DNA from 4 places in the Micromonospora sp. NPDC049171 genome. Region 1 is predicted to be linked to each of the others. Evidence: riboswitches for the same ligand, from Rfam matches in the RefSeq annotation. Region 1 holds a riboswitch; each other region holds the start of a gene.
The links. A riboswitch is a leader RNA that binds a small molecule or an ion and turns the genes downstream of it on or off. The one in region 1 is predicted to bind cyclic di-AMP.

Region 1 (7,086 bases):
TCGACCGGGTGTACGCGCGACTCGCCGAACTGCGGCAGTCGGCGGTCCGTGCCGAGCGTGACGGCTACCGGATGGCCCGGGTGGGCACGTACGGCTCGTTGGTCGAGCGTGACGCGATGGTCTTCCACGCGGCACAGCGGCGGCACGTCCTGGACGCCGAGTACGAGGGGCTGGTCTTCGGCCGGCTGGACCTGCGGGACCGGCAGGTGCTGCACGTCGGGCGGCTCGGCATCCGCGACGAGGACACCACCACGCTTGTCGTCGACTGGCGGGCACCGGCCGCCGCCGCCTTCTACCAGGCCACCCCGGCGCAGCCGCTGGACGTGGTGCGTCGCCGCACGATCCAGTCCCGCGCCGAGCGGGTCACCCGGATCGAGGACGACCTGCTGGACCCGAACGCCGCCCCGGAGGGGATGACCGTCGTCGGCGACGGCGCGCTGCTGGCCACCCTGTCCAAGGCCACCGGCCGGGGCATGCGCGACATCGTGGCGACCATCCAGCGGGAGCAGGACGAGGCGATCCGCTCACCCGGTTCCGGGGTGACGATCGTCGCGGGCGGCCCCGGCACCGGCAAGACCGCTGTCGCCCTGCACCGGGCCGCCTTCCTGCTCTACTCCGACCGCAGCCGGTACGCCGGTGGCGGCATCCTGGTGGTCGGCCCGTCGTCGGTCTTCGTGGAGTACATCGGCTCGGTGCTGCCGTCGCTCGGTGAGGACACCGCGACCCTGCACTCGCTGGGCACCCTGTTTCCGGGAATGAGCGCCACCCGCACCGACCCGCCCGAGGTGGCGGCGGTGAAGGGCTCGCTGCGGATGCGCCGGGTGCTGGAGCGGGCGGCCCGCGACGCGGTGCCGGGCGGCCCGGGTGAGCTGCGGCTGCTCTACCGGGGCACGTTGCTGCGGCTGGACCGGGCGGCGCTGGACCGGATCCGGGACCGCGCGCTGCACCGGGGTGCCCGCCGCAACGAGGTTCGCCGGGCCGGCTTCGACGGGATCTTCGCCGCGCTCTGGGCGCAGGCCCGTGAGGTGGGCGTTCGACTGCCGGAGCAGCGGACCTTCGAGGCGGAGATCGCCGAGCGGTCGGAGTTCCGCGAGTTCCTCAAGGCGTGGTGGCCTCGGCTGCACCCGCGGCACGTGCTCGGCTGGCTGGCGCGGCCGGACCGGCTGCGGCGGTACGCCGGGGGGATCCTCTCCGGCGCGGAGATCCGGCTGCTGACCGCCGCGTACCGGAACCTGGACTCGGATGGGTTGACCATCGCCGACATCGCGCTGCTGGACGAGTTGGACGCCCTGCTCGGCAAGCCGGCGCAGCCGGCCAGGGCCCGGCGTGACCCGTTCCAGTTGGCCGGCGGCGTCCGTGAGCTGAGCACCGCCAGCGACCGGCAGCGGGCCGCCCGCGCGGCGGCGCGGGAGCGTCCGGAGGACTACCGGGACTACGCGCACGTGGTGGTGGACGAGGCGCAGGACGTCTCACCGATGCAGTGGCGGATGGTCGGTCGGCGTGGTCGGCTGGCCTCCTGGACGGTGGTGGGTGACCCCGCGCAGACCGCGTGGACCGGCGACCCCGACGAGTTGGACCGGGCCCGGGACCAGGCGCTGGGCCGACGCAAGCGGCACGATTTCACGCTCACCACCAACTACCGCAACTCCGCGGAGATCTTCGCGGTGGCGGCGGCGGAGATCCGCCGGCTCTACCCCGACCTGCCGCTGCCGACGGCCGTGCGCTCCACCGGGGTCGATCCGGTCGAGCTGGTGGTGCCCGCGACGGGGTTGGCGACCGCGACCGTGCAGGCGGCCGCCGGCCTGCTGACCGAGGTGGAGGGCACGGTCGGGGTGATCACGCCGGTCCCCCGCCGGGACGAGGTCGCCGGCTGGCTCGCCGCGCTCGACGCGCCGCGCCTGCAGGTGGTCACCAGCCTGGAGGCCAAGGGCATGGAGTACGACGGGGTCGTGCTTGTCGCACCGAGCGAGATCCGGGCGGATCCGGGTGCCGGGGTCCGCACCCTGTACGTGGCGCTGTCCCGGGCCACGCAGCGACTCACCACCATCGACCCGACCGGCTGATCCGTGCCCGCTCGTCGCACGGGCCGGCGGCCGACTTGACACTTGCACACATAGCGATGTGAACATACATTTGACCGGGCCCCGGCCGGCAGCGGAAGGTGGATCTCGTGGGCGCAGGTCATGACCACCACCACGGGTCCGTCGCCAATGCCGCACAGCAGCACCGGGGCCGCCTCTGGGCGGCGTTCGGGCTGCTCGCCACCCTGATGGTGGTCGAGGCGGTGGCCGCCCTGCACACCGGCTCGCTCGCCCTGCTCTCCGACGCCGGGCACATGTTCACCGACGTGCTCGGCATCGGTTTGGCGCTCGCCGCGATCACCGCCACCCGACGGGCCACCGGCGACCCGCAGCGCACCTTCGGGCTCTACCGCCTCGAGGTGCTCGCCGCACTGGCCAACGCCGTCCTGCTCTCCGGCGTCGCGATCTACGTGGTGATCGCGGCGATCCGCCGCTTCGGCGACCCGCACGAGGTCGTCGCCGGCCCGATGCTCGTGGTGGCCGTACTCGGCCTGCTCGCGAACGTCGCCGCCTTCGCCCTGCTCCGCGCCGGTGCCCGGGAGAGCATCAACCTGCAGGGCGCCTACCTGGAGGTGCTCGGCGACCTGCTCGGCTCACTCGGCGTGATCGGTGCCGCACTGCTCATCGCCGTCACCGACTGGTGGTGGGCCGACCCGCTGGTCGCGGTCGCCATCGGCGCGTTCATCCTGCCGCGCACCTGGCGGCTGGCCCGCGCCGCCGTCCGCATCCTGGTGCAGGCCGCCCCGGAGCACCTCCAGGTGACCGCCGTGCACGACCGGCTGGCCGCCGTCCCCGGTGTGGTGGAGGTGCACGACCTGCACGTCTGGACGCTCACCTCGGGCATGGAGGTGGCCTCCGCGCACCTGACCATGGCACCCGACGCGGAGGTCGGCGCGGTGCTGACCGCAGCGCGTACCGCCCTGCACGACGACTTCCGGATCGAACACGCGACGTTGCAGATCGAGCCCGGCGCCGCCACCGGGGCCTGCGGCTCAATCGAGTGGTAACACCCATTTCCGTGACGACGTGCGCACCTTCCGTCACATCGGCTGCAGCAGCCCCACCGGCACCGGTAGGCTCGGTCCCGGCCTCCACCAGGCGGCGCCCTCCAGGCGCCGGTGGCGGTCGCCGCCTAATCGCCCAACCGGGCGAACCGGGGAACCACGTTCCTGGGGTGCATCCGCGTCAGCGGTAGGGATCTTCCGTCCCGAACCCGTCAGCTAACCCGGTCGGCGGCTGACGGAAGGACATGCGCAGTGGCACCAGCACGACCACCCGCCGCCCGACTGGCGGCCCTGATCGTCGCGATGTTCGCCCTCGGCGTCGCGATCCCGGCCGGCACCGCCTCGGCCGCTCCCCCGACCGGCCTGCGGGCCGCCGCCGCACCCGACTCCGACGAGGAGGGCGGCACCCCGTCGCTGCGCGCCCAACTCGAGGCCGCCAGCAAGGGCTACCTGGACGCCAAACGCGCTCTGGACACCTCCGTGCAGCGGCAGCAGCAGCTCGCCACCCAGCTGAAGACCATCGAGGTCGAGCTGGCCCAGCGCGACGGCAAGGTCGGCCAGATCGCCGGCGTGGCGTACCGCACCGGCCGGCTCGGTGCGGTGTCGGCGCTGCTCAACAGCAGCAGCCCGGAGGGCTTCATGGATCGGGCCGCCGCCCTGGAGGCGGTGGCCGCCAACGAGGACCGGGTGCTGCGCGACCTGCTCGCCACCAAGGACGAGGCCAATCGCACCCGGGCCGCCCTGAACGGCGAGATCACCGAACAGCGCAAGCAGGTCACCGTGATGGCCAAGCGCAAGGAGCAGGCCGAACGCGCCCTGACCGTCGCCAACACGCCCAAGCCTCCGCAGACCACCGCCGACACCAGCTCCAACCGGGGCACCTCCACCGCCAACGCGAAGGCGGCGCCACGCAACTCCGACGGCTCCTGGCCCTCCGAGTCGTGCAGCGTCAACGACCCCACGCCCGCCAACGGCTGCATCACCCCGCGCACCCTGCACGCGCTCAACCAGGCCAAGGCCGCCGGCTTCACCCGGTACGTCTCCTGTCACCGCCCCAGCGGCTCGGGCGAGCACCCGAAGGGCCGGGCCTGCGACTTCGCCGCCCAGACGAGCGGCTTCGGCGGCAACGCCACCGGCGGCGACAAGACGTACGGCAACAACCTGGCCGCGTACTTCATCCGCAACGCCGACCGGCTCGCCGTGCTGTACGTGATCTGGTACCGGCAGATCTGGCTGCCCAGCAGCGGGTGGAAGTCGTACAGCGGCGCCGGTGGCACCCCGTCCACCGACCACACCAACCACGTACACCTGTCGGTCTACTGACCCGGCCGTTCCCCGCAGCGCATGATGCCTGTGAGTCATCGTGATGACTCACAGGCATCACGTTCGTTCGGGCAGTCGCGCGGCGCTGGCCGGCTACGTCAGCGGGCGTACCCCTGATGTCGCCGCTCGTCGGACGACCCGGCCAGAGCCGGCGGGCAGCCTTGCGGTATGCCTCGGATCCCACCCGCCGCCCGCAAGGGCCTTCTCACCCTGCACCTGGTCACGTCGCTGGGCTGGCTCGGCGCGGACCTGGTGCTGCTCACCCTCGGCATCGCCGTGCAGCGGGGCGCCGACCCGGCGGTGCTCTACCCGGTCGGCGCGCTGGTCGGCACCGTCCTGTTCGCGCCGCTGAGCGTCCTGGTGTGGCTCATCGGTGTCGCCAGCGCGCTGCTCACCCCGTGGGGCCTCGTGCGCTACCGGTGGGTGCTGGTCAAGCTCGTGCTCACCACGGTGATGGCCGGGCTGGTGCTGTTCCTGCTCACCCCGAACCTGCGGCACGCCGGAGAGTTGGGCGCCGCCCTGCCCGCACGGGACCGCGCCGACCTGGTGATCGCACCCGCGGTGTCGACCACCCTCCTGCTCATCGCGACGGTGCTGTCCACGTACAAGCCGTGGGGACGTCGCCCCGCAAGATCGCGCTAGAACCAGGATGTCGTGGCCTCCTGAGCGTCAACAGGCCACTCCATCCAGGATCGAGCACGATCATGGACCCGGGCGGCGGGCCGCGGGCGGGTCGGGACCCGGGCGGGCAAGGGCGCGGGTCAGGCCGGGGGCGGTGGGTCGCCGGTGCGGTTGAGGGCTGGGCCCAGGCGGGCGGCCAGGGCCAGGTGAGCGGCCCGCGCCTGGCGGAACGCGTACCGGAACAGCGGCGTCGGTGCGGTCAGGGTGATCTCGACGTCGATCCGGACCAGGCCGTCGGGCTCGGCGCGCAGTCGGGTGTGGTTGTGCACGGTGGTGGCGGGCCACTGCCGGGCCACCATGATGATCTCGTCGTCGCTGCTGCTCAGCACGTCCGCCTGGTACGTGGTGCGGAAGCGTAGTGGGCCGGCCACCAGCCTGTCGTTGATCGTGTAGCTGGCCTGGGCGCCGGGTCGGGGCGGCACTTGACGGACCTGGACGATCAGCGGGTGCAGCTCACCCTGTCGGGTCAGGTCGCTGAGCATCGCCGCCGCCTCGGCCAGCGAGCACCGGGCCTGGACGGTGTAGCTGAAGGTATCGCTGCTGAGCACACGTCTCCCGCCGTCGATTGTCGCACGATCGTCCCGTACCGATGCCTGACTGGCAACGCCCGACGGCGGCCGGATGCCCGGACGAACCCCGGCCGATGGGGTGCCGCACCGCCAGTCATCGCATTAAGGTCGGTTGGTGGTAAATCACCCGACCAGGATGAAGGGCGACATCATGCGCGGTGACAACAGGTGAGCGGGCACGTGATGGTCTTCGCACCCACGCCGCAGCTCACGGTCACCGTGGACCAGCCGAACGACCACCCGGAGCTGCACCTGCACCCCGGCGGGCAGGGTGTCTGGCAGGCCCGGATGGTGCTGTCGCTCGGTGTCGACGTGGTGCTCTGCGCCGCCCTCGGCGGCGAGATCGGCCAGGTGTTGGAGCCACTCCTGGTCAGCGAGGGCGTGGACCTCAAGGTGGTGGCCCGGGACTCCGGCAGCGGCGGGTACGTGCACGACCGCCGGGGCGGCTCGCGGCAGGAGATCGCCGACGTGCCCGGGCAGCCGCTGAGCCGACACGAGCTGGACGAGTTGTACAACCTGGCCCTCGGCGAGGGCCTGCGGGCCGCGGTGAGCGTCCTCAGTGGGCCGAACGAGCCGTGGCTCGTCCCGGCCGACCTGTACCGGCGCTTCGCCGCCGACCTCGGCGCCAACGGCGGGCGGGTGGTGGTCGACCTCTCCGGCGATCACCTCGGTGCGGTGCTGGAGAGCGGCGTGTTCTTCCTCAAGGTGAGCCACGAGGAGTTGATCCGCGACGGTCGCGCCCGCAGCGACGACAGCCTGGAGCTGACCCGCACCATGTACGAGCTGCACGCCGCCGGTGCCGAGACGGTGGTGGTGAGCCGGGCCGACCAGCCGGCGTTGGCGCTCATCGACGGGGAACTGTTCGAGGTGGAGATGCCCCGGTTGGAGGCCGCCGACCCGCGCGGCGCGGGCGACTCGATGACCGCCGGGGTGGCGGCCGTCGTGGCCCGCGGCGGGGACATCCGGACCGCCATCCGCACCGGTGCCGCCGCCGGGGCGATGAACGTGACCCGGCACGGCCTCGGCACCGGACGACTGGACTCGATCACCGGCCTGGTCGAGCGGGTCCGGCTGGTGCCGGCGGACAGCCGACCCCAGGAGCGGACCACCCCGGACGAGCTGGCCGACCGGGTGGTCGAGCGATGACGCTGCGCGTGCTGATCACCAACGACGACGGGATCGCCGCGCCGGGCATCCAGGCCCTGGCCTGGGCGGCGGCACAGCGGGGCCTGGACGTGGTGGTCGCGGCGCCGCTGGAGGAGGCGAGCGGCACCAGCGCCGCGATGAGCGCCGTGGAGCGGGACGGGCGGGTCGTCGTGAACGACCACCCGCTGCCGGACCTGTCGGGTGTGCCGGCGTACGGGGTGGGTGGCTCCCCCGGCTTCATCACCCTGATCGCGCTGCACGGCGCGTTCGGCCCGCCGCCGT
Region 2 (7,086 bases), on a different contig from region 1:
CTCCGCCTCGCCTCGCAGCCGGTTCCAGTTCCGCCGCAGCCACCACGCGTAGACCAGCGCTAACCCGCCGCCGCCGCCGAGGAGAAGGATTCCGGAGAGCAGGCCCGGTTCGTCGCCCGACAGGTAGGCGCTGCCGATCGGGTCGACCCGGTCGTAGATCACGTCGACCTCTTCACCGACACTCGGCTCGTTCCACGGAGAATAGTTGATCCAAGTGGTGGCCTTCTCCCCGCTTCGGGTGGTGAAGCTGACCGACACCCACCACTTTCGGCCGTGCACCTCGCGCACCGTCCCGACCGTCCGCTCCCCCCGTTCCACCATGTCGTTCCGGTGGTGCAGGTTCCCGAGGCCGCAGTACAGGGTGGCCATGACCAGCAGTCCGCCAAAGGCAACGCCAATGGCCGGGTGCCGGAGCCAGTAGCCGGGACGCCATCGGCTGCGAGGTTCCTGCTGGATCGGGTCAACCGACGATTCGGGCGTCCACTGTCGCGTCCGTCGTACGCGTCGGCGGTACCGCTTGGCCACGCCGCCTCCCCGTAGACGTCGCTCCTGTTCGGTTGTCCGCACCCACGGTAGATGGCGACGCAAAGCCTTCACCTGGTCTACGGGCTGGCCGATCTCCTCGTCGCGGCCAGGGCCTCGATCGTGGGGCGGGTGACGGGAATCGAACCCGCACTGTCAGCTTGGAAACCTCCGATCCCCTCAATTGACAGGCATTGATTGATGCGGTCAACTGGCGACGCCTGTATCCCCCGGCTCGCCCAGGAGGACCCTCTTGCGTACGCTCCTGACCCTCGCCGCGGCCGCCGTCTGCGCCGCCGGTGCACTGGCCGTCCCCGCAGCGGCGGCGCAGGCCGATCCAGCCGGCACCGCCCCGGCCGGCGCGACCGTCCCGGCCGACGCCTGCGCCGGTACCGTCCAGATCCAGTCGCTCACCTTCAACCCGCCGCGGGTGGTTCCGGGCCAGGCCGTCACCGCCACGGCCGTCGGGCAGAACTGCACCGCGCAACAGCAACAGGTCTCCACGGCGATCTACGCCCGATTCGTCGGCTCCACCCCCGGCATCCCCACCGGCTGCCCGGCCCTTCCCCCGCTGCCTGGCTGGGCGGTCACCGTCGATCCGGGCGCGACCTTCAGCTGGCACGACGGTTACTTTGTGCCCTCCGGCTGTACGGCCACCGGCCTGGAGGTCACGGTCCGGGTAGAGGACGACGCCACCGGCACCCTGCTCACCCGGACCGCCACGGTGCCGATCGACCCGCCGCCGGCGGCGCCCTGCACCGTGAGCTACCGCACCGGGAGCGAGTGGCCGGGAGGCTTCACCGCCCAAATCACCATCAAGAACACCAGCACCGTGCCGGTCAACGGTTGGACGCTCAGCTTCACCTTCCCCGGTGACCAGCACATCGTCCAGTCCTGGTCCGCCACCGCCCAGCAGAGCGGTGCCACCGTCACGGCCCGGAACGCCAGCTACAACCCCCTGGTGGCGCCGGGCGCCTCGGTGGTCTTTGGCGTCCTGGGCACCTGGCAGGCCAGCGACGCGGCGCCGATCGCGTTCACGCTCAACAACGTCAGCTGCGCCGCCGGGTAGCCCGCGCACCGGACCCGGCAACACGCTCGCGTCGCGGGCGCCCGGCGCCAGCCTGCGAGACATCATGGCCCGGATGGGCCACGACAGTCCCCGCGCAGCGCTGATCTATCAGCACGCCAATCGGGAGGCCGACCAGGTCATCGCCGACGCGATCGACAAGGCCGTCAAGGCGGCCCGACACAAGCCGAGCAAGCGCAAGGTCAAGCGGGTTGCCGAGGGCGACGGACCGCACGCCGAGGCGAGCTAATGGCACAGCGCCCTGCTTCAGTCATCTAGAACGACGGAAGCCCTGGCGGGACCATCGGTCCTGACCAGGGCTTCCGTGCGTGGAGCGGGTGACGGGAATCGAACCCGCACTGTCAGCTTGGGAAGCTGATGTTCTGCCATTGAACTACACCCGCAAGCGGCACCACTGTACCCGAGTCGCCGTGCCCGTGCATGCACGCACCCCGACCCGCGGCTTGCCCGCGTGCCGCTCTGCCCGCTCTGCCTGGTTCAGCCAGGGTTCCGTCCGACTTGATCCACTCGGGTTCCTGAAAGTCGGGGTGTCCGAGCGGCCGGGACACCGCGATTTCATGAAAACCGAGTCGATCATGCGGGATGGCGCCCGCAGGCCGGTGCCGGGCAGGGCCGGACGGGGCGAGGCGGTGCCGGGCGGGGCCGGGCGGGGCCGGGCGAGGCGGGGCGGGGCGGGGCGGGGCGGGGCGGGGGGGGGGGGGGGGGGGCGGGGGGGGGCAGGGCAGGGCAGGGCAGGGCAGCGCGCGGCGGCGCGGCGCAGGGGGGCAGTGCCGGGCGTACAGCCGAATGCCGGCTCCGTCAGCACGGAGCCGGCACCGGCTGTCTCTGGGCCGTGGTGGTCAGGCGGCTGTGCACTGGACGTCACGGCTGCGGCGGACCGGGCGCGTCTGCGGCGCGGTGAGTGGCGCGGCAGTCGCCGCCGGAGCGTGCGGGTCGAGCCAGACCCGAACGGCCGGACGGCCCGCCGGGAGGCCGGGGACGCCCGCGAGGTGCTGCTCGCGGCGGGTGAGCATCGCCACGTCGACGGTGAACTCGAAGAGCCTCCAGTCGACCTGCGGCTCGGCGCGGGCGCTCTGCGCCAGGTGCGCCACCCGGACCGGATCGGTCACCGGACGGGCACGCCCCGCCACGTACGCCTCGTCGTCGCTCTCCTCCGGGGGGAACGAGTGCAGCGCGTAGCGGCCGTCGCGTTCGAGGTCACGGCGCTTCGGAGAGTCGATGACGAAGCAGAACAGACCCTCGTCGGTGATGACCGGGGAGACCGGATGGACCCGGGGCCCGCCGTCGGCGCGGACCGTGGCCAGGTAGCCGAAGCCCGGCCCGTACTGCTGGAGGAGAACGCGGATCCCGTCGGCGAGTCGGGGCTCGTCGGCGGCGAATTCGGACCAGGAAGCCATGCGAGCATTCTATCGAACAAATGTACGAGCAGCGACCTCGACGCGCTGGTCACCGGCACCGAATCTGGTGGGTTTTCGGGCCGCCGCTATGGTGGTCCGATGCTGCTCTCCGACCGCGACCTGGTCTCCGAGATCAAGGCCGGCACGCTGGGCCTGGAGCCGTTCGAGCCCACCCTGGTCCAACCTTCCAGCATCGACGTGCGGCTGGACCGGCTGTTCCGGGTCTTCAACAACCATCTCTACACCCACATTGACCCGGCGATGCAGCAGGACGACCTGACGTCGGCGATCGAGGTGCCCGACGGGGAGCCGTTCGTGCTGCACCCCGGCGAGTTCGTGCTCGCCTCGACGTTGGAGGTCATCTCGCTGGGTGACCAGCTCGCCGGCCGACTGGAGGGCAAGAGTTCGCTGGGGCGGCTGGGGCTGCTCACGCACTCCACCGCCGGTTTCATCGACCCCGGCTTCTCCGGTCACGTCACGCTGGAGCTGTCGAACGTGGCGAACCTGCCGATCACGCTCTGGCCGGGCATGAAGATCGGGCAGCTCTGCATCTTCCGACTCTCCTCGCCGGCCGAGCACCCGTACGGCTCGGCGGTCTACGGCTCGCGCTACCAGGGGCAGCGGGGGCCGACGCCGAGTCGCGCCTGGCAGCACTGGCGCACCTGGCCCACCCGCTGAACCCGTGACGACGGGGGCCCGCCGCGACGGATCGCGACGGGCCCCCGGTCCGCGCACTGATCAGCCTGGACGGCCGTAGCTGTGGACCTGACCGTCGTCGGCCCTCTTCATCTTGACCGGTTCACCGGCCTGCGAGGCGTGCACCACCCAGCCGTCACCGACGTACATGCCGACGTGGTGGATGTCGCTGTAGTAGAAGACCAGGTCGCCGGGGCGCAGGTCGCCCTTGCTGACCTTCTTGGTGGCGCGGCTCTGCGCGGCGGCGTTGTGCGGCAGGGACACCCCGGCCTTCGCCCAGGCGGCCAGCATCAGCCCGGAGCAGTCGTACGAGTTCGGGCCCTCGGCACCCCAGACGTAGGGCTTGCCGATCTGCGCGCAGGCGAACTTGACCGCCGTGCCGGCGGCGCCACCGGGATAGCTGGCAGGGCAGGGCGCCGGGCGCAGCGGACCGCCGCCACCGCTGCCGTACACCTTGAGGCGCAGCTTCTGCAGCTTGTCGATCTCCTCGTTGATCTGCTTCTTCTTCGCCGCCAGCTGAGCCTCGGTGCGGGTCAGTTGGGCCACCATCGCGTCGAGCGGCGCCTTCTGCCCGGCCAACTGGTCGCGCAGGTCGGCCACCTCGCGGACGTCCTGCTGCTGGTTGTGCGCGAAGCGGTCGAGCATCTCGAGCTGCCCGACCACCTCGCTGGGCGACCGGCTGCCCAGTACGGCGTTGACGGTCAGCACGTTCTCGCCCTTGTACGCGCGCACCGCCAGGGCACTGACCTTGTCCATCGCGGCGTCGACCTGGCGCTCCAGCGGGGCGATCCGGGCGGCCAGCGCGCCGGCCTGCCTGCGTTTGGCGGCGAGGTCGATCCGGGTGGCGTTGTGCTGTTCGATGATCGGTTCGAGTTTGTTCCAGTCGGCGTCGATCTGGCGCTCGATCTCGGCGACGGACGGGTCGGCGTGGGCCGGCGTGGCGCTGCCGGTCAGGACGACGGCGACGCCGGCCAGTGCGGCGAGCGCGGTGGTGAAGCGGGACCAGCGTGGGCGCGGCGCGATCGACATGGGGCCGGCTGCTGCCGACCGCTCGGACGACGGCCGCGGGGCATGGAGTGCCACCGGGGTTCCGTACTCCTTCTTCCTGACCGCCTACCGGGTTAGCTGACGGGTTCGGGCGGGAAGTCGGCGCCCTACCGCAGTGGCTGCGGATTCACCCCGGGGGACATGGGTCCCCGGTTCGTTCGGAAACGACTCGGCGGTGTCGGTCCGTTACCGCCCGGGCTGGGCGGAGCTGCTATCGGGCCGACAAAAGACCAGAGTAGAGACGCCCGTTACCACTCCGCAACCCGCGCGGCCGTGACACTCCGTACCGATCGGAGAGGAGCCCCGACCACACGCGAAGATTTCTTTCCAGGCAGGTCGACACATAGAAAGGTATTGACGTGGGCTCCCGGGCGGCGCGAAGGTGACCTGACCTGCACCCGTGGAATCTAGGGGGTTCGATGCACCATCCAACCCTGTCCCCCGGCCGGCGCGCACTGCTCGCCGCCGCCGTGGTCGCCGCCGCGACCGCGGTACCGCTACCCGCCCACGCCGCCGCCGCACCCACCGGCGACCGCCAGCAGCAGTACGCCGCCGCGGCGGCCGAGTTCGGCGTACCGACCGACGTGCTGCTCGGCGTCTCCTACCTGGAGTCCCGCTGGGACAGCAACGCCGGCACACCCAGCACCAGCGGCGGTTACGGCCCGATGCACCTGACCGACGCCAGACACGTGGCCGCCCTGCCCACGGCCGGCCACCACGACGCCGGCACCGGCACCGGCACCGGCACCGGCACCGAGGATCCGCGCGGCGACGACTCCCGTACCGCGCTGGCACCCGCGCCTCGGTCGGCGGACCCGGCACCATCGGCCGCCGCGTTGCAGACCGTGGACGCCGCCGCCGCACTGACCGGCGCGGCCACCGACTCGCTGCGTACCGACGTCGGTGTGAACATCCGGGGCGGCGCGGCGCTGCTGGCCTCGTACCAGCGGGAGTTGGGCGCGCCGGTCGGTGCCGGCACCGACCCGGCCACCTGGTACGGCGCGGTGGCCCGCTACGCCGGCGCGGACACCGCCGACGCCGCGGCGGCCTTCGCCGACGAGGTCTTCACCACCATCGGCACCGGCGAGTCGCGGACGACCGACGACGGAGCGCGGATCACGCTGCCGGCCCGGGCGATCCGTCCGGAGCGCTCCTGGCTGGACCGACTGGGTCTGCGCCGGCTCGCCCGCCCGGACGGGCTGGAGTGCCCCCGCACCATCTCCTGCGAGTGGATCCCGGCGCCCTACGCGGCGTTCGGCGACGGGGACTACGGCAACCACGACCTGTCCGACCGGCCCGCCCGGCAGAAGGTCGAGTACATCGTCATCCACGACACCGAGGGAAGCTGGGCGACCACCCTGCAACTCGTGCAGGATCCGACCTACGTGAGCTGGCACTACACGCTGCGCTCGGTGGACGGGCACGTCGCCCAGCACGTGCGGACCAAGGATGTCGCCTGGCACGCCGGCAACTGGTACGTCAACGCCAAGGCGATCGGGCTGGAGCACGAGGGCTTCGCGGCGCAGGGCACCTGGTACACCGAGGCCATGTACCGGGCCTCGGCGAAGCTGGTCCGGCACCTCGCGCTGCGGCTGGGCGTCCCGCTGGACCGCCAGCACATCATCGGCCACGACAACGTGCCCGGCACCGTCGCCGCGAACGTCCGGGGGATGCACTGGGACACCGGCCCGTACTGGGACTGGACGCACTACTTCACGCTGTTGCACGCGCCCCGGCTGGACACCGGCACCCCGGCCACCGGTCTGGTCCGGATCGACCCGGACTTCGCCACCAACCAGCCGGCGTTCGTCGGCTGCGTCACCGCCGGTGTGCCGTGCGCGCCACGCGGCTCCTCGGCGGTGGTGCTGCGCTCCGCGCCGGCCGCGGACGCGCCGCTCGTCAACGACATCGCGCTGCGCCCCGACGGCACCCCCAACACGATGGAGGTGTCGGACCACGGTGCCCGTGCCTCCGCCGGTCAGACGTACGCGCTTGCCGGCCGGCAGGGCGACTGGACGGCGATCTGGTACCTCGGGCAGCGGGCGTGGTTCCACAACCCGGCGTCCGCGCCCACCGCCAGTTGGACCGTCGGCGTGGTGGCCACCCCGAAGCCCGGTCGGGCCACCATCCCGGTCTACGGACGCGCCTACCCGGAGCAGGCCGCCTACCCGGCAGGGGTGCCCTACCAGGCGATCTCGCCGCTGCAGTACACCCTGGCCGCCGGGCAGCGGTACGCCGTCGGCGCGGTGCTGCCGGGCGAGTACTACCGGGCCAGCACGTTCGACGGTTCCTCGCCCGGCGACTGGACGGTGATCCGCGGCAAGAACCGGTACGCGC
Region 3 (7,086 bases), on a different contig from region 1:
CGCGGCCACGCCCCCGGTCGTCGACCGGGAGACCTGGCTGCGCGAGCGCAACGAACTGCTGGTCCGGGAGAAGGCCCATACCCGCGAAGGAGACGCGATCGCAGCCGCTCGTCGCCAGCTGCCGATGACCTTGATGCCGACGGTGACGGTCCAGGGCCCCGGCGGGGACACCCCGCTGGTGGAGGTTTTCGAGGGCCGCCGGATGCTCATCGCCTACTTCCACATGTGGCACGACGGCAAACCGTACGGGGAACAGTGTGAGGGGTGCACCTTCTCGACCTGTCACATGCAGATGCTGGACTACCTGCATGCCCGGGACGTCACCTACGCCGTGTTCTGCAACGGTCCCTACGACGAAAGTGCCCCGTTCGCGGAGTTCATGGGCTACCCGTTCCCGTGGTATTCGGCGAAAGACTCCGACCCGGCTCTGGCCGACGGTCGTGACTTCGGGTTCATCGCCTGCTACCTGCGCGACGGCGACCAGGTCTATGAAACCTACTGGACCACCGGGCGGGGCGTGGAGGCGTTGACGACCAGCTACCACGCCTTGGACCTCACCGTGTACGGCCGGCAAGAGAACTGGGAAAACTCACCCCAAGGTTGGCCGCGGGTCAGTGGTCACCCGTGGCGGCTCAACGGCCGCCCCACCGCCCAATGGTCACGCCCCGGCGTTACGCCGGCGGTGACGTCCTGACGCTCGGCGGGTCGATGGCTATCCACCACATGGCCGCCGGGCCCCGGATCGACCACGGCACCGTCACCGGCCATGACGCGGCGCTCGTGTTGCTACGCGCCGCCACGGCGGCTTACCGCTGCTGGATGGCGGCCGCACTCGTCCGGCTGCGCAATCGACCGATCACGGACCTGCTCCGTTGGGAGCACCTGGCCATGGGGGCAAGCCTCGCGGCCATGATCTTCTTCATGAGCCAGCCGAGTAAGCCAGCCGGCAGATCAAGCGACGTTGGAGTACTAGCGCCTGTTTCATAAGGGCGGTCGAGCCGAGGCGGAGTCCGGGCGGGCGGCGGTCGTCGTCCGGGCCCGCCGCAGGCCGGCCAGTTCTTATGAAACAGGCGCTAGCCCAGGCCGAGCCGTTCCCCCGCGTTCAGCTCGATCCGGACGATCCCGGACGTGCCGGCCGGCGCGTGCCATTCGGCTGTCGCGGGACCGTCGGCCGACTCGGGGAGCGAGAACTCCCACGGTTGGAGTTCGGCGGCGGTGACGACGGTCCGCAGCACCTCCTCGGCGCCCATCAGCGTGGCCCCGAGGTGTGCCACGATCCTCTGCCGCCCGTCGGCGAGGGTCTCGCTACCGACCGACTCAATGTCCTCCTCGTCGATCCCGACGACGTCCCGGACGACGGCTGCGGCGTCCGCGACCGGCCCGACGACGTCGACAGTCAGCACGACCCGTACGGCGTCCCGCAACGCCTCCTCGATCGCGCTGATCAACTCGGCCTCGGCCGGACCGTCCTCGTCCCGGCCCCGCAGCCCCATCTCCCGGGTCTCCACCGGCCGGTCGACCGGCCCGGGGTCGAACGGGTCGATGGCGGTCCGCAGGTACAGCGCCTCGACCGTCGGCGCATCGGCGAGGGGCCGGGTCGCCTCCATCGCCGCCACCATCCAGACGCCGAGCGGTGACCTGCGCAGGCGCCCCGTCAGCAATCCGAACTCGGCGGCCAGAGCGTCCACCCCGGTCCCGAAGGGAGCCTGCGGTGACACCTCGACCAGGGGCAGCACCAGAAGCAGGACTAGACCCCAGACGTCCCCGTCGACCGCCACCGGGTGGAGGTCGACGGACCACACGTCCGCCCGCCCGAGCAGTGGAAGGCAGCGGACCAGGGCGGTGTCGAGATCCGGGGCCGTCAGCCGGGCGTGCACCCGGGCCACCACGTCGTCGTCGGACGCCGCCGCCGGCAGTCGCCTGACCCGTCGCCGGACGGCGAGGACGGATGCGTCGGCGGGCAGCCACTCCGGCGGATCCCACCACTCCTCCGCCGCGTCACCGACCGCGCCGACGGACACGCTCAGCGGCGTCACCCCGTCGGTCGTCCGCTCCGGACCGGCGGCGAACCCCCACGGATGGCCGGCGGCCGTCTCGCCCACGTCGAGATCGCCACGGCCCCACCGGAAGCGCTCCAGCAGCGGAGCGGCGAACTGGCGCACCGCCTCCCCGCCGGACGCCGACGGGGCGGCCGGCGTCAGCGTCAGGCCCAGGTTGACCCCGCTGCGGGGGCCGTCGACCTCGGTGCGGGACGCCGTGACGCTCACCGCGCCGAGCGACGCGACGAGCGGCCGGCAGCGACGTGCCGCGTCGTCGAGTCGGGTGTCGACGACGTGCAGGCTCACGGTGGTGATCAGGGCTTGCTCGACTGTGGACATCAACGCGGGATGGTAGGCGTCCGGGTATGGCGCCACTACCGGTTTACCCCCGCGACGAACCTCAGCGGTACGCGTCCAGCAGCGCCAGGACGGCCGCCGGGTCCTGCACGTGCGCGTTGTGCCCGAGGCCGGGCAGCGTGGCGACCGGTACGCCGTACTCCTTGAGCTGCGCCTCGGTGACCATCGGGTCGTGCTCACCACGCGCCAGCAGCACCGGGGCGTCGGTCGCCGCCAGCAGCGCGCTCAGGTCGGGCTCGCCGACGGCGAAGGCGCGGGGATCCATGGCGAGGCGCCACTTGCCGTCGACCTGACGAAGGCCGGCGTCCACCACCGGGTGGTCCGGCGGGAGCAGGCCGGTCAGCCCGGACACGCGCAGGTAGCGGCGGGCCGCCTCGGTGCGGCTGGCGAACCAGCTCACCGGGCGGGCGGCGAGCTCGGCGGCGCGGTCCAGCTCGGCGGGTGACCAGAGCGCCTTGATGCCGAACCCGACCACGGCGTCCACCGGCATCCCGGCGTCGCGTGCGGCCAACGCGAGGCCGACCACGCCGCCCAGCGAGTGCCCGAGCACGACGAGCCGGTCGTCGGGGGCGAGGGCCTGCGCGATCCGCTGGGCGAGACCGGCGAAGGAGTACGACGGCAGCGGCGGTGCCCAGCCGTGTCCGGCGAGGTCCGGTGCCAGCCACCGGCCGGGCCAGTGTTGTTCCAGGTGCGACGCCCAGGGCAGCCACACGTCACCGGTCGCCCCCATGCCGTGCAACAGCAGCAGGACCGGCCGTCGACCGGCGTGACCACCCGATTCGTCCACCACGGCCGCAGTCTCCCACGGTTCGCTGTCCCGGACGAGAGTCGTCGACGGGGGCGTACCCCGGGCCAGCGGGAGAGACGCCGCGGGCGTCGGCCCCTTGTGGGGGACGACGCCCGCGGCGGTCAGGGTGCCCGGGTCAGGCGGAGTAGCCCCGGCTGGTGATCCAGTTGGCCAGGTCGATGGTGGTGATCCAGTACGACGGGTCGGCCGGGTTCGCCGAGTCGGCGATCCGCACGGTGCGACCGTTGTCCTTGTAACCCACGACGGCGATGTAGTGGCCGCCACCGTAGGAGTGCCAGCTGCCGTCGGTGTCGGTGGCGTCGCCGACGACGTTGGCCACCACGCCCCGGCCGTCGGTGATGGCCCGGACGACGTCGGCCTGGAGCCGGTCCATCTGTGCCGGGCTGGGCGCGCCGGGGAACATCCGGGTCCGGTACGGGGAACCCTTCACCTCGGCGTTGAGCGCCCGGGTGGTGTCCTCGGCCGAGTTGGTGCCCATCTCGGTGGTGCCCAGTTCGGCAGCGAGTTCTTCCTGGGTGCGGTCGATCCCGCTGGCGCTGAGCGCGTTGCGGGTGGCCGCCGGGCCGCAGTTGTAGTACGTGTTCTGCGCCTCGTACTCGTAGTCGAGCACCTTGGTCGCGGGCGGCTTCGGCGGCGTCGGCTTACGGGTCAGATCCGGGTTGCTGCTGGCCTTGGCGGCGGGCGCCGCGGCGCTGGTGGCCGGGGCGGCGCTGGACGGCGCGGTGCTGGCCAGCGGGGACGCGTCGCCCTGGGAGGTGGTGGTGTCGCTGCGCATCTCGGCGACCGTGGTCGCGGTGCGCTGAGCGGCCGGGGCGTCGTCGGCGACGGTGAGCAGGGTGCCGGTGGTGGCGGCGAGCACGAGGGCCGCGGCGGAGGCGGCGACGATCTGGTACGGGCGCTCGGTCGCGATGCGGCGGAGCTGGCGCTGCATGGTGTGCTTCACGGGGTCCTCCACGGATCGGGGGGAGAGCGGCACACCGGGGCGCGACCGGTGTCCGGGCAGGCGCCAGCGCGCGGACGGTGGTCCGCGGGTGGTGAACCGCTCAGGGGAACGCCCGGCTCGGCCGGGCGGGAGAGGCGGTGACCCGGGGGTCAGCTCACCGTCACTGGACGGATGAGCGGGGGCACCGCTGCGCCGTGGAGGCGAGGGAACAGCCGAGGGGTGGAAAGGTGCTGCACGAGTTTGGAACTCCTTCCGACACCGCCTACCGGGTTAGCTGACGGATTCGGGCGGGAAGATCGCCCTACCGCGGGCCGTGGCTCGCGGATTCACCCCGGACTTACTGATGGGTCCCCGGTTCGTTGATCACGATTGAGCGGGTCGGCGCGGCGTCGCCTCTTGCGATCGGTTACCGCACCGGACGGGACGACACTACTGGCCCATCCACACCCTGCCAAGCCGGCTTCACCTGCGTAAACCTCAATGGGTGCCACAATTTCTGCGCGTATTGCCGATGACGTGACTCGATGGGACAACCGGTTACGGCGACGCCTACGGTCGACAACCGGACAGGCCGCCAACAATGCGGCCACAATTCCGGGAAAAATCGAGCTGATCGTGCCGGACGCCCGATTCGCAAATCCCGTGACCGGGCTCACATAACGGATCGGGCGCGAAGGGCACGGGCCGGACGCCAGCGTGCCACGACGGCGGGCCGGGGCACCCCACGCACCAGCCGGCGGACGGGTGCCGGGCTCGGCCGCAACCGGGCAACTGCCGCGGCCGCCTCCGCCGCGAGGGTACGCGCCGAGGAGGCGGCCAGGTCCGCATCCCGCCAGGCGGCCCGCTCCGCCGTGGCCGCGGCCTGGTAGTCGGCCAGCCTCGCGTCCCGGATCACCCGGCTGAGCAGCGCCTCCTGCTCGACCGGGTGTCGCCGGGAATCCCAGCCGCGCCGACGCCCGAAGACGTCACCGAGCTGCGCCATGGTCAGGTCACCCCGCCAGTACGCCGCCGTCGCCGCACGGTGCAGGTAGCGCTCCCGGGACGCGTACTCGGCGGGGGTGCGGGGGGTGCCCGGGGTGGGTAGCGCCCCGGACCCCGCGAAGCGACGCGCGGCGGTGTCCGCCTCGTCGTACCGCGCCCAGGCCCGTTCCACCTGGTCCTGAGCCGTCAGCCAGGCATCCCGTCGCCGCCCGGCCGTCCTGGCCGCGCCGGCCGCGGCGACGGCCACCTCCTCGGCGTACCGGTGCCTGTCGACGGTTTCGGCCGCGGCCAGCTCGCGGGCGGTCGGGACGGGCGGCGACGGGTCGTCGGTGGGCCGGTCCCGTTCGGGCCGGGCGACCAGCACGGCGAGGACGCCGAGCGCCAGCAGGAACAGGGCCGACCAGATGGCGGCGGCCTGCGGCACCTCGGTTACGAACTGGTAGAAGACGACTGTCTCCATGGTCGGCACCTCGCGGAGGAAGCAGAGCGATGGGAGCCCCACCGGCCGCCCGGCCACGGCGGGCCAGGAATCGGCGGGGTGCGGAGCTGGTGGGTCGACAGGGCGCGGCGACGGGACGCGTGTCCCGGGTGGCTCAGCGCGCGGGTGGGCCCCGGGGCGGCCAGCTGCGGAGACCGTCGACGAGCGGCAGCCGGTCGGGCCGGGTCGCGCACACCGGCAGCAGGCCTGTCGCGATGGCCCCCTGGGCGCCGGGGAGAGCCGGTGGCGCGTCGACCGACCAGGTCGGGAAGGTCTCCTCGGCGACACCCGCAGTCGGCGCGGCGCTCACGCTCGGCGCGGCGGTCGGGTGCGACGGTGGCACGGCGGCCGAGGCCGGGCCTGCGCCGAGCGCCAGGGCCGCGACCACGGCGAGGCTGGTCAGCACCCGTGTCGCCCAGCGCGCCACCCACCACAGCGGACAGGTGAACGCGACCGGAAGCACGTCCCCACGCTACCGTCGCGCCGGCGCCTGGCGCATCGACCACGGGCGTGTCGGCGTACGCCGCGCCGACACGCTGACCTGGGTGGACGGTGTCAGCGGGTGTCCGCGTACGTTGATCGACTGTCGGTCTGGTCGGGCCCGCCGGGGTCGGTTCGGGCGCCGGTGCCGCCGGTCTTGTCGGTGCCGGCGGCCTGGGTCGCGGCGGTGCGTTGTCCGGGCACGGACACCTGTCGGGCCGGACGGCGCGGTGCGAGCCGGCGCATCATCGGGGTCTCGACGAAGCGGTGCAGCAGCCCGGCGAGGACCAGGTTCACCAGCAGGAAACCGAGCACCACGGCCGGGCCGCGCCAGCCCGGGAAGCCGGTCCCCCAGTCACCGCTGAAGCGCAGCACGCTCGTCATCACCAGCACGTGGACCAGGTAGAAGGCGAACGAGACCTCGCCGAGCCAGACCAGCGGCCGGGACCGCCACGGCGACCGCCGGCCCCGCACATCCGCGTCCGCCGCGGCGGCGATCACCAGCAGGTACGCGACCGCGAGCAGCGTGGTCCACAGCTCCGCGGGGATCCACTGCGCGGCCGCCGCCCAGATGCCCACGAAGATCACGCTGGCCCAGGTCAGCCCCGGGCCACGCCAGAGACCCCGGCGCATCAGCTCGGCCGCCACCGCGCCCAACCAGAACTCCAGCGACCGTGCCGGCGGGAAGATCTGGGTGAACCACCACCGGCTCACCTCCGGCACCAGGTGCTGGGCCGGCCAGAGCGCGAGGATCAGCAGGGGCAGCGCGACGAGCAGCGCCACGAGCAGCTTCGGCCGGGCCCGGCGCAACAACGGCAGCACCAGCGGCAGACAGAGGTAGAAGAAGAACTCGCAGGACAGCGACCAGCTCACGGTGTTGATGCTGTAGAACCAGCCCGGCCGGGGGTCCCAGGCCTGCAACAGCAGCACGTTCTCCAACGCGGCCGCCGGCAGGACCGGGTCGGCGAACCACCAGGCGACAAGCACCGTCGCCCCGAAC
Region 4 (7,086 bases), on a different contig from region 1:
GCCGAGCTGACCGCCGGAAACCAGCGCTTCGTCAGCGGCACCCCGCGCCACCCCAACCAGGACGCCGGGCGCCGGGCCGCCGTGGCCGACGGGCAGCACCCGTTCGCGGTGATCGTCGGTTGCTCCGACTCCCGCCTGGCCGCCGAGATCATCTTCGACCGAGGGCTTGGTGACCTGTTCGTGGTCCGCACGGCCGGGCACACCGCCGGTCCGGAGGTGCTCGGCAGCGTGGAGTACGCGGTGACAGTCCTCGGCACGCCGCTGGTGGTGGTGCTCGGCCACGACTCGTGCGGGGCGGTGCAGGCGGCGCGGGAGTCCGCCGCGACCGGCACGCAGCCTCCCGGGCACCTGGGCGCGGTGGTCGACGCCGTGCTGCCCAGTCTGGCCCGGGCCCGTGCCGAGGGTGTGGAGGACATCGACGGCATCGTCGACATCCACATCGCGCAGACCGTCGAGACGCTGCTCGGGCAGTCGCCCGTGCTGGCCGACGAGGTGGCACAGGGGCGGTGTGCGGTGGTGGGCGTGTCATACCGGCTCGCCGCCGGCGTCGTGCGCCCGGTGGCGGCGGTGCCGGCCGGCTTCGCGACGCTCGACGTGCCGACCGGGTCGGCCGCCTGACACGTCGAGGGCCGCCCCGCCCGAGGCGGAGCGGCCCTCGACGGAGGATCCGGTGGGTCAGAGCAGCGACATGTGGACGTGGTCGGTGTGGTTCGACGGCCCGCTGTACGACTTCCAACCGCTTGCCGGGAACCAGATCTGCCGGTTCCAGATCACGTAGTAGATGCCGAGCCGGTCGGCGTTACGGATGAGGAACGCGGCGACGTTGTTGCCGTACGTCCGGGTGTCCTCGTTGTGCCAGGGCGCGAAGCCGCTCTTCTGTAGCGACCAGTCGCAGGCCTTGCCCTTCGGGTGCTCCCACGGCCCGCCGGGGCGGTAGCAGCCGACGAACCGGTTGAAGCCGGCCCGCTTGACCTCCTTGTACGCGTGCAGCGTGCGAGGCGTGATGCAGCCGGACGTGGTCGGGTCGTCCTCGCTGCACGACTGCGCCTTCCAGTCACCGTCGGCGGTGCGGCCCGGCCCGATCTTGGCGACCGGCGAGGTGGCGTCCACCAGGCCGCCGGTGAAGCCCTTGCCGCCGACCAGCGAGAGCGCCTTGTCGGCCTCGTTCTTCCGCTTGGCCATCACGGCGGTCTGCTTCTGCTGCTCGCGAACCTCGGTGTCGAGGAGGAACTTGGCCTGCTCGGCGCGGGCCTTCACCGCGTTGACCTCGGCGAGCTTGTTCTCGTTCACCATGTTGATCTCGTCGAGCATCGCGGCGCGCTGCACGAAGGTGTCGGGAGCGTCGCTTTCGAGCAGCATCGCGAGCGCGCCGATCCGACCGGTCCGGTACGACTGGGCGGCGATCTGCCCGACCTGTGGTGCCAACGCGTCCAGGTCGGCCTTGGCCCGGTCCACCTCCAGCGCCAGCTCCAGCTGACGCTTCTTGGACTTGTCCAGTTTGGACTTGGCGGCGGAGTAGTCCCGGTTGGCCTGCTCGATGACGTCGTTGAGCAGCTTCGGCTCGCCGTCCTCCTCGTGCCCGGACGGTGTCGGGGTCGTCGGGGCGGCGTGGGCCGGCAGGGGCCCGGCGAGCACGGTCAGTGCGGCGATCACGGCCACCACGGGTGTCAACCAGCGGCGTAGGGGTGCCGTCACAATGTTCCCTTCCGTCGACCGCCGACCGGGTTAGCTGACGGGTTCGGGGCGGAAGTGGCCCCTACCGCTGACGCGGATTCACCCCACATACCTGGGTCCCCGGCTCGCCGGTTGGCGATTGGGCGGTGGCACCGCAGGCGCCGCTTCGCGCCTTCATCGGTAACCGGCAGCGAGGTTACCCGAGAGTCGACTGCGTGAGCTACGCCTGGCTGCCGACCAAAAGTGTCATTTCGCCATAGCGCTGGGTGATCAGTGACGCGGTTCTCAGGGTGGAGATCCGATCTGGTCACGCTGAGGAGTGTCACCATGCCGTTTCCGTGCTCCTGTTCGACTCCGGCCACCCGTCGGTGGCCGTGGATGGGGGTGGGGTCCGGGTCTGCTCCGGCTCGTCGGGTCGAGAGGTTCGCGGTGAGCTGAGGGCGGCCAGCGGCTCCGCCCGGTCCGGCTCCGGTGGCCGCCGGGCGGCGTCGGCGGGCGGTGTGGCGTCGGCGCGTCCGGCGGCGGTCACGATCGCGGCCAGCCCGGTGGTCAGTGGCACGGCGGCGATCAGGCCGAGCGTGGCGACCGCGCTGCGGACGATTTCCTGCGCGAGGAACTCGCTGGTGAGGATCTGCCCGATCGGCCGCGAGTCGGCGGTGAGCAGGAGCAGCAGGGGCAGCGACGCGCCCGCGTACGCCAGCACGATGGTGTTGACAGTGGAGGCGATGTGCGCGCGGCCGACCCGGGTCGCGGCGCGGTAGAGCTGCAACCGGGTCAGCCCGGGGTTGGCGTGCGCCAGCTCGGTGACGGTGGCCGCCTGGGTGACCGTCACGTCGTCGAGCACCCCGAGCGATCCGATGATGATCCCGGCGAGCAGCAGGCCGTGTAGGTCCACGTCGGCCTGGAACATCGACAGTGTCGTCGCGTCCTCGCTGCCGAAGCCGGTGAGGTGGGTCGCGGCCGTGGCGATGGTGGCGAGCAGCCCGGTCAGCACCAGGCTGCCCAGGGTGCCGAGCACCGCCACCGAGGTCTGTGCGGTGACCCCGTGCGTCAGATAGAGCACCACGAACATGATCAGTGCCGCGCCGACCACCGCCACCAGCAGGGGCGACTTGCCGGCACCGATGCCCGGCAGCACGAACGTGAGCAGGATGGCGAAGCTGGCCGCCAACCCGGCGAGTGCGGCCAGACCCCGCCACCGACCGAACGCGACGATCGCCGCGGCGAAGATCACCGCCAGCCACAGCATCGGGGTGCCGCGCTGGTGCTCGGCGATGTTCCAGTTGCTGGTGCTGGGATCGACGGGATCGGTCAGCTCGACGAGGATGACCTCGTCGCCGACCTCGACCCGTGGTGCGCCGGGTCCGTCGGGGATCGGTGTCCGGACCTGTTGACCGGCGGTCGGCCCGTCGTCCACCCGGACGTCGACAGTGCCGCACGGCCCGCCGCCGACCCGGGGCGTGCCCTCGGGGCTCGACGGCAGCGGCGGGCACGGCTCGGTCACCACCCGGGTCACCGTGCCGCCGTAGCGCGGCACGTCCGCCCCGGCGTCGGTCTGCGGTGTCCCGCCGCGCGGCCAGAGCAGGGCCGCGGCGAGCACGGTGGCGACGAAGAGGGGCACCACCGTCACGACGAGGAGCCGCCGCACCCGGGGCGGGGCGGACGGAGCAGAGCGGGTGTGGTCGGAACCCAAGGCGAGACTCCCAACGATCCGGTGCGGGGTACGTGTCAGTGAGCCGGTCGGTTCATCCGCACCGTGGAATCGCGGCGGGAGACGCGGTGGATCGCTGACCGGCGACCACCTGATCACGGATGGTCAGTGCCCGGCCCGGGTGGCCAGCGGCGACGCCACGGCGTGGCGACGCCGGTGCCCGTTCGCGCAGCGGCATGCGGGGGGTCATCGTGGGGAATGCTAACCAGCCCGGCCCGGGGGCGCAGGTCGTGACGGGGAACCGCCGCGTGCCGGCGTCGGGGTGCGGGGCGGTCAGCCGCGCTTCATCAGCCGGCCGACGGCCGCCATCATCTCGGTGGCCATCTCGTCGGCCCGCCCCTCGGCGGCCCCCTCGTGCATGCAGTGCCGGGCGTGTCCGTCGAGCAGCCCCAGCGCCACCTTGTCGAGGGCGGCCTGGATCGCGGAGATCTGGGTGAGCACGTCGATGCAGTAGCGGTCGTCGTCGACCATCTTCTCGATGCCGCGGACCTGGCCCTCGACTCGGCGGAGCCGCGCGAGCAGCTGGTCCTTGCTGGCGGTGTACCCGCGGATCGGGGTGGGTGCGGTCATGCCGACCAGGATAGCCTACCCCCGGGGGGTATGGTACGGTCGCTTCCGGACCTGATACCCCCACCGGGTACCGGTAACGGCAAAGGAGACGATCCGATGGTCAACACCACGTTCCAGGTGCAGGGCATGACCTGTGGGCACTGCGTCAGCGCGGTGAGCGCCGAGGTCGGCGCCATCGCGGGCGTGCGAGACGTCCAGGTCGACCTCGCGACCGGCCAGGTCAACGTGAGCAGCGAGCAGCCGCTGGACGTGCAGGTCGTCCGGGCCGCCGTCGACGAGGCCGGCTACGACCTCGTCGACGCGTGAGCGCGGGGGCCGGCATGCGTACCGTGACGAGACTCGCCGGATTCGCTGCCGGCCTCGCGGCGATCTTCGGCGCCACCTACACGGTCGGCCGGGTGGCCGACCGCACCCCGGTCGTCGAGGGCCGGCATGACGGCGACGCCGTCCACACGACTGAAGAACGCGGCGAGCCGGCCGACCGGATTCCCGGTGGGCTGCTCGTCTCCGACCGCGGCTACACCCTCGTCCCGGTCGCCGCCCCGGCCGACCAGTTCGCCTTCCGGATCACCGGTCCGGACGGCCAGCCGGTGACCCGGTACGACGTGGCACACGACAGGCGGATGCACCTGATCGTGGCCCGCCGGGACCTGTCCGGTTTCCGGCACGTGCACCCCGACCTGGGTGCGGACGGCACCTGGCGGGTCGGCACACCGCTGGCCGGCCCCGGGCAGTGGCGGGCGTTCGCCGACTTCACCCCGACCGGGGGTGAGCCGCTGACGCTCGGCGTGGACGTGACAGTGCCCGGTGCGCTGACCGAACGACAGTTGCCCGCCCCGGCGACAAGCACCACCGTTGACGGCTACACGGTCACCCTGACCGGCGCGCCGCGGCCCGGCCGCACCTCGCCGCTCACCCTCACCGTCAGCCGGGACGGGCGGCCGGTCACCGACCTGGAGCCCTACCTGGGCGCGTACGGGCACCTGGTGGCACTGCGCCGGGGTGACCTCGCGTACCTGCACGTGCACCCGGACGGGACGCCCGGCGACGGGCGGACCCAACCCGGCCCGGCCGTCACCTTCCTCGCCGACGTGCCCTCGACCGGGAGCTACCGGCTCTACCTCGACTTCCGGCACGGCGGGGCGGTGCACACCGCCGAGTTCACAGTCGTGACCGGCACCCCGCCGGCCGACGCCCCGCCGGCCGGGAGCAACCCGAGCGGACCCGCGCCGAGCGGCGGTGCCGACCACGGCACGCCCGGGCACGGGCACAACTGACGGGACGAAGACGATGACCACCACCAGCAGACCGCTGCCCGAGGCACCCAACCGGATCGAGTTGGCGATCGGCGGGATGACCTGCGCCGCCTGCGCCGCCCGGATCGAGAAGAAACTCAACCGGATGGACGGGGTGAGCGCCGCCGTCAACTACGCCACCGAGAAGGCGTCCGTCCGGTACGCCGACGGCGTCACCCCGGACGACCTGATCGAGACCGTGCGCAAGACCGGGTACACGGCGGCGCTGCCGGCCGCGCCGACGGCCGAGGAGCCGGCGGATCCGCTGCGCGGTCCGCGTACCCGGCTCTGGGTCTCGGTGGCCCTCAGCGTGCCGGTGGTCCTGCTGGCGATGGTCCCGGCCTGGCAGTTCGACTACTGGCAGTGGCTGTCGCTGACCCTGGCCGCCCCGGTGGTGGTCTGGGGTGGGCTGCCGTTCCACCGGGCCGCCTGGACCAACCTGCGGCACGGTGCGGCGACGATGGACACGCTGGTCTCGCTCGGCACGCTTGCCGCGTTCGGCTGGTCGCTCTGGGCGCTCTTCCTCGGTGACGCCGGCATGCCCGGGATGACGCACCCGTTCCGCTTCGCCATCACCCGCACCGACGGCGCCGGCAACATCTACCTGGAGGCGGCCGCCGGGGTGACGGTCTTCATCCTGGCCGGTCGCTACTTCGAGGCCCGATCCAAGCGGACCGCCGGTGCGGCCCTGCGCGCCCTGCTCGCGCTCGGCGCCAGGGAGGTGGCGGTGCTGCGCGACGGGGTGGAGACCCTGATCCCGGTGGATCGGCTCGTCGTCGGCGACCGGTTCGTGGTCCGACCCGGTGAGAAGATCGCCACCGACGGGGTGGTCGAGGAGGGCACCTCCGCCGTCGACGCCAGCATGCTCACCGGTGAGTCGGTGCCGGTCGAGGTCGGCCCGGGGGACGGCGTGGTCGGCGCCACCATCAACGCGGGCGGACGGCTCATCGTCAGCGCCACCCGGGTCGGCGCGGACACCCAGCTCGCCCGGATGGCCGACCTGGTCGAGCAGGCGCAGAGCGGCAAGGCGGCCGTGCAGCGGCTGGCGGACCGGATCTCCGGTGTCTTCGTGCCGATCGTCATCACCCTGGCCGTCGGCACGCTCGGCTGGTGGCTCGGCACCGGGGCCGGCCCGACCGCCGCGTTCACCGCCGCCGTCGCCGTGCTGATCATCGCCTGCCCCTGCGCGCTCGGCCTGGCCACCCCGACCGCGCTGCTGGTCGGCACCGGTCGAGGTGCCCAACTGGGTGTGCTGATCAAGGGGCCGGAAGCGCTGGAGTCCACCCGCCGGGTGGACACCGTGGTGCTGGACAAGACCGGCACCGTGACGACCGGCCGGATGACCCTGGTGGACGTGGTGCCGTCGAGTGGTGCGGAGCGGGCCGAGCTGCTCCGGCTCGCCGGGGCGGTGGAGGCCGCCTCCGAGCACCCGATCGCCCGAGCGGTCGCGGCGGGTGCGAGCGAGACGGGGTCGCTGCCCCCGGTGACGGGCTTCCGCAACCTCGAAGGGCTGGGCGTGACCGGCACCGTCGACGGGCGGGCCGTGCTCGTCGGTCGGGCCCGGCTGCTGCGCGAGCGCGAGATCGAGGTGCCGCCGGAGGTCGAGTCGGCCGTCGCTGCCGCGGAGGCCGCCGGCCGTACGGCGATCGTCGCGGGCTGGGACGGGCGGGCCCGGGGCGTGCTCGCGGTCGCCGACGTGGTCCGGCCGACCAGCCGGGCGGCGGTGGCCCGACTGCGGGCGCTGGGGCTCACCCCGATCCTGCTGACCGGAGACAACACCACGGTGGCCCGGGCGATCGCCGCCGAGGTGGGCATCGACGAGGTGATCGCCGAGGT

Region 2: linked by a shared signal. The riboswitch ahead of AB0B14_RS15855 (NlpC/P60 family protein) and the one ahead of AB0B14_RS14175 (hypothetical protein) in region 1 are both predicted to bind cyclic di-AMP.
Region 3: linked by a shared signal. The riboswitch ahead of AB0B14_RS18860 (C39 family peptidase) and the one ahead of AB0B14_RS14175 (hypothetical protein) in region 1 are both predicted to bind cyclic di-AMP.
Region 4: linked by a shared signal. The riboswitch ahead of AB0B14_RS03120 (hypothetical protein) and the one ahead of AB0B14_RS14175 (hypothetical protein) in region 1 are both predicted to bind cyclic di-AMP.

Annotation. Positions count from the first base shown of each region.
Region 1 is NZ_JBEZDJ010000009.1:152,890-159,975, reverse strand. Features, by position in the region: gene AB0B14_RS14185 (AAA family ATPase) at 1-2,063, shown strand, start outside; gene AB0B14_RS14180 (cation diffusion facilitator family transporter) at 2,171-3,088, shown strand; cyclic di-AMP (ydaO/yuaA leader) riboswitch at 3,201-3,332, shown strand; gene AB0B14_RS14175 (hypothetical protein) at 3,389-4,408, shown strand; gene AB0B14_RS14170 (hypothetical protein) at 4,577-5,050, shown strand; gene AB0B14_RS14165 (SRPBCC family protein) at 5,170-5,637, opposite strand; gene AB0B14_RS14160 (PfkB family carbohydrate kinase) at 5,827-6,804, shown strand; gene AB0B14_RS14155 (5'/3'-nucleotidase SurE) at 6,801-7,086, shown strand, end outside.
Region 2 is NZ_JBEZDJ010000011.1:69,838-76,923, forward strand. Features, by position in the region: gene AB0B14_RS15825 (DUF3592 domain-containing protein) at 1-597, opposite strand, end outside; gene AB0B14_RS15830 (cellulose-binding domain-containing protein) at 776-1,591, shown strand; gene AB0B14_RS15835 (hypothetical protein) at 1,665-1,838, shown strand; tRNA gene AB0B14_RS15840 (tRNA-Gly) at 1,919-1,992, opposite strand; gene AB0B14_RS15845 (pyridoxamine 5'-phosphate oxidase family protein) at 2,449-3,006, opposite strand; gene dcd (dCTP deaminase) at 3,106-3,684, shown strand; gene AB0B14_RS15855 (NlpC/P60 family protein) at 3,745-4,731, opposite strand; cyclic di-AMP (ydaO/yuaA leader) riboswitch at 4,799-4,934, opposite strand; gene AB0B14_RS15860 (N-acetylmuramoyl-L-alanine amidase) at 5,169-7,086, shown strand, end outside.
Region 3 is NZ_JBEZDJ010000014.1:38,069-45,154, forward strand. Features, by position in the region: gene AB0B14_RS18845 (DUF899 family protein) at 1-694, shown strand, start outside; gene AB0B14_RS18850 (hypothetical protein) at 1,074-2,378, opposite strand; gene AB0B14_RS18855 (alpha/beta fold hydrolase) at 2,440-3,186, opposite strand; gene AB0B14_RS18860 (C39 family peptidase) at 3,320-4,159, opposite strand; cyclic di-AMP (ydaO/yuaA leader) riboswitch at 4,392-4,533, opposite strand; gene AB0B14_RS18865 (hypothetical protein) at 4,800-5,588, opposite strand; gene AB0B14_RS18870 (hypothetical protein) at 5,722-6,069, opposite strand; gene AB0B14_RS18875 (acyltransferase) at 6,162-7,086, opposite strand, start outside.
Region 4 is NZ_JBEZDJ010000002.1:82,249-89,334, forward strand. Features, by position in the region: gene AB0B14_RS03115 (carbonic anhydrase) at 1-618, shown strand, start outside; gene AB0B14_RS03120 (hypothetical protein) at 676-1,695, opposite strand; cyclic di-AMP (ydaO/yuaA leader) riboswitch at 1,700-1,830, opposite strand; gene AB0B14_RS03125 (YibE/F family protein) at 1,997-3,367, opposite strand; gene AB0B14_RS03130 (metal-sensitive transcriptional regulator) at 3,659-3,955, opposite strand; gene AB0B14_RS03135 (copper ion binding protein) at 4,052-4,261, shown strand; gene AB0B14_RS03140 (hypothetical protein) at 4,276-5,232, shown strand; gene AB0B14_RS03145 (heavy metal translocating P-type ATPase) at 5,246-7,086, shown strand, end outside.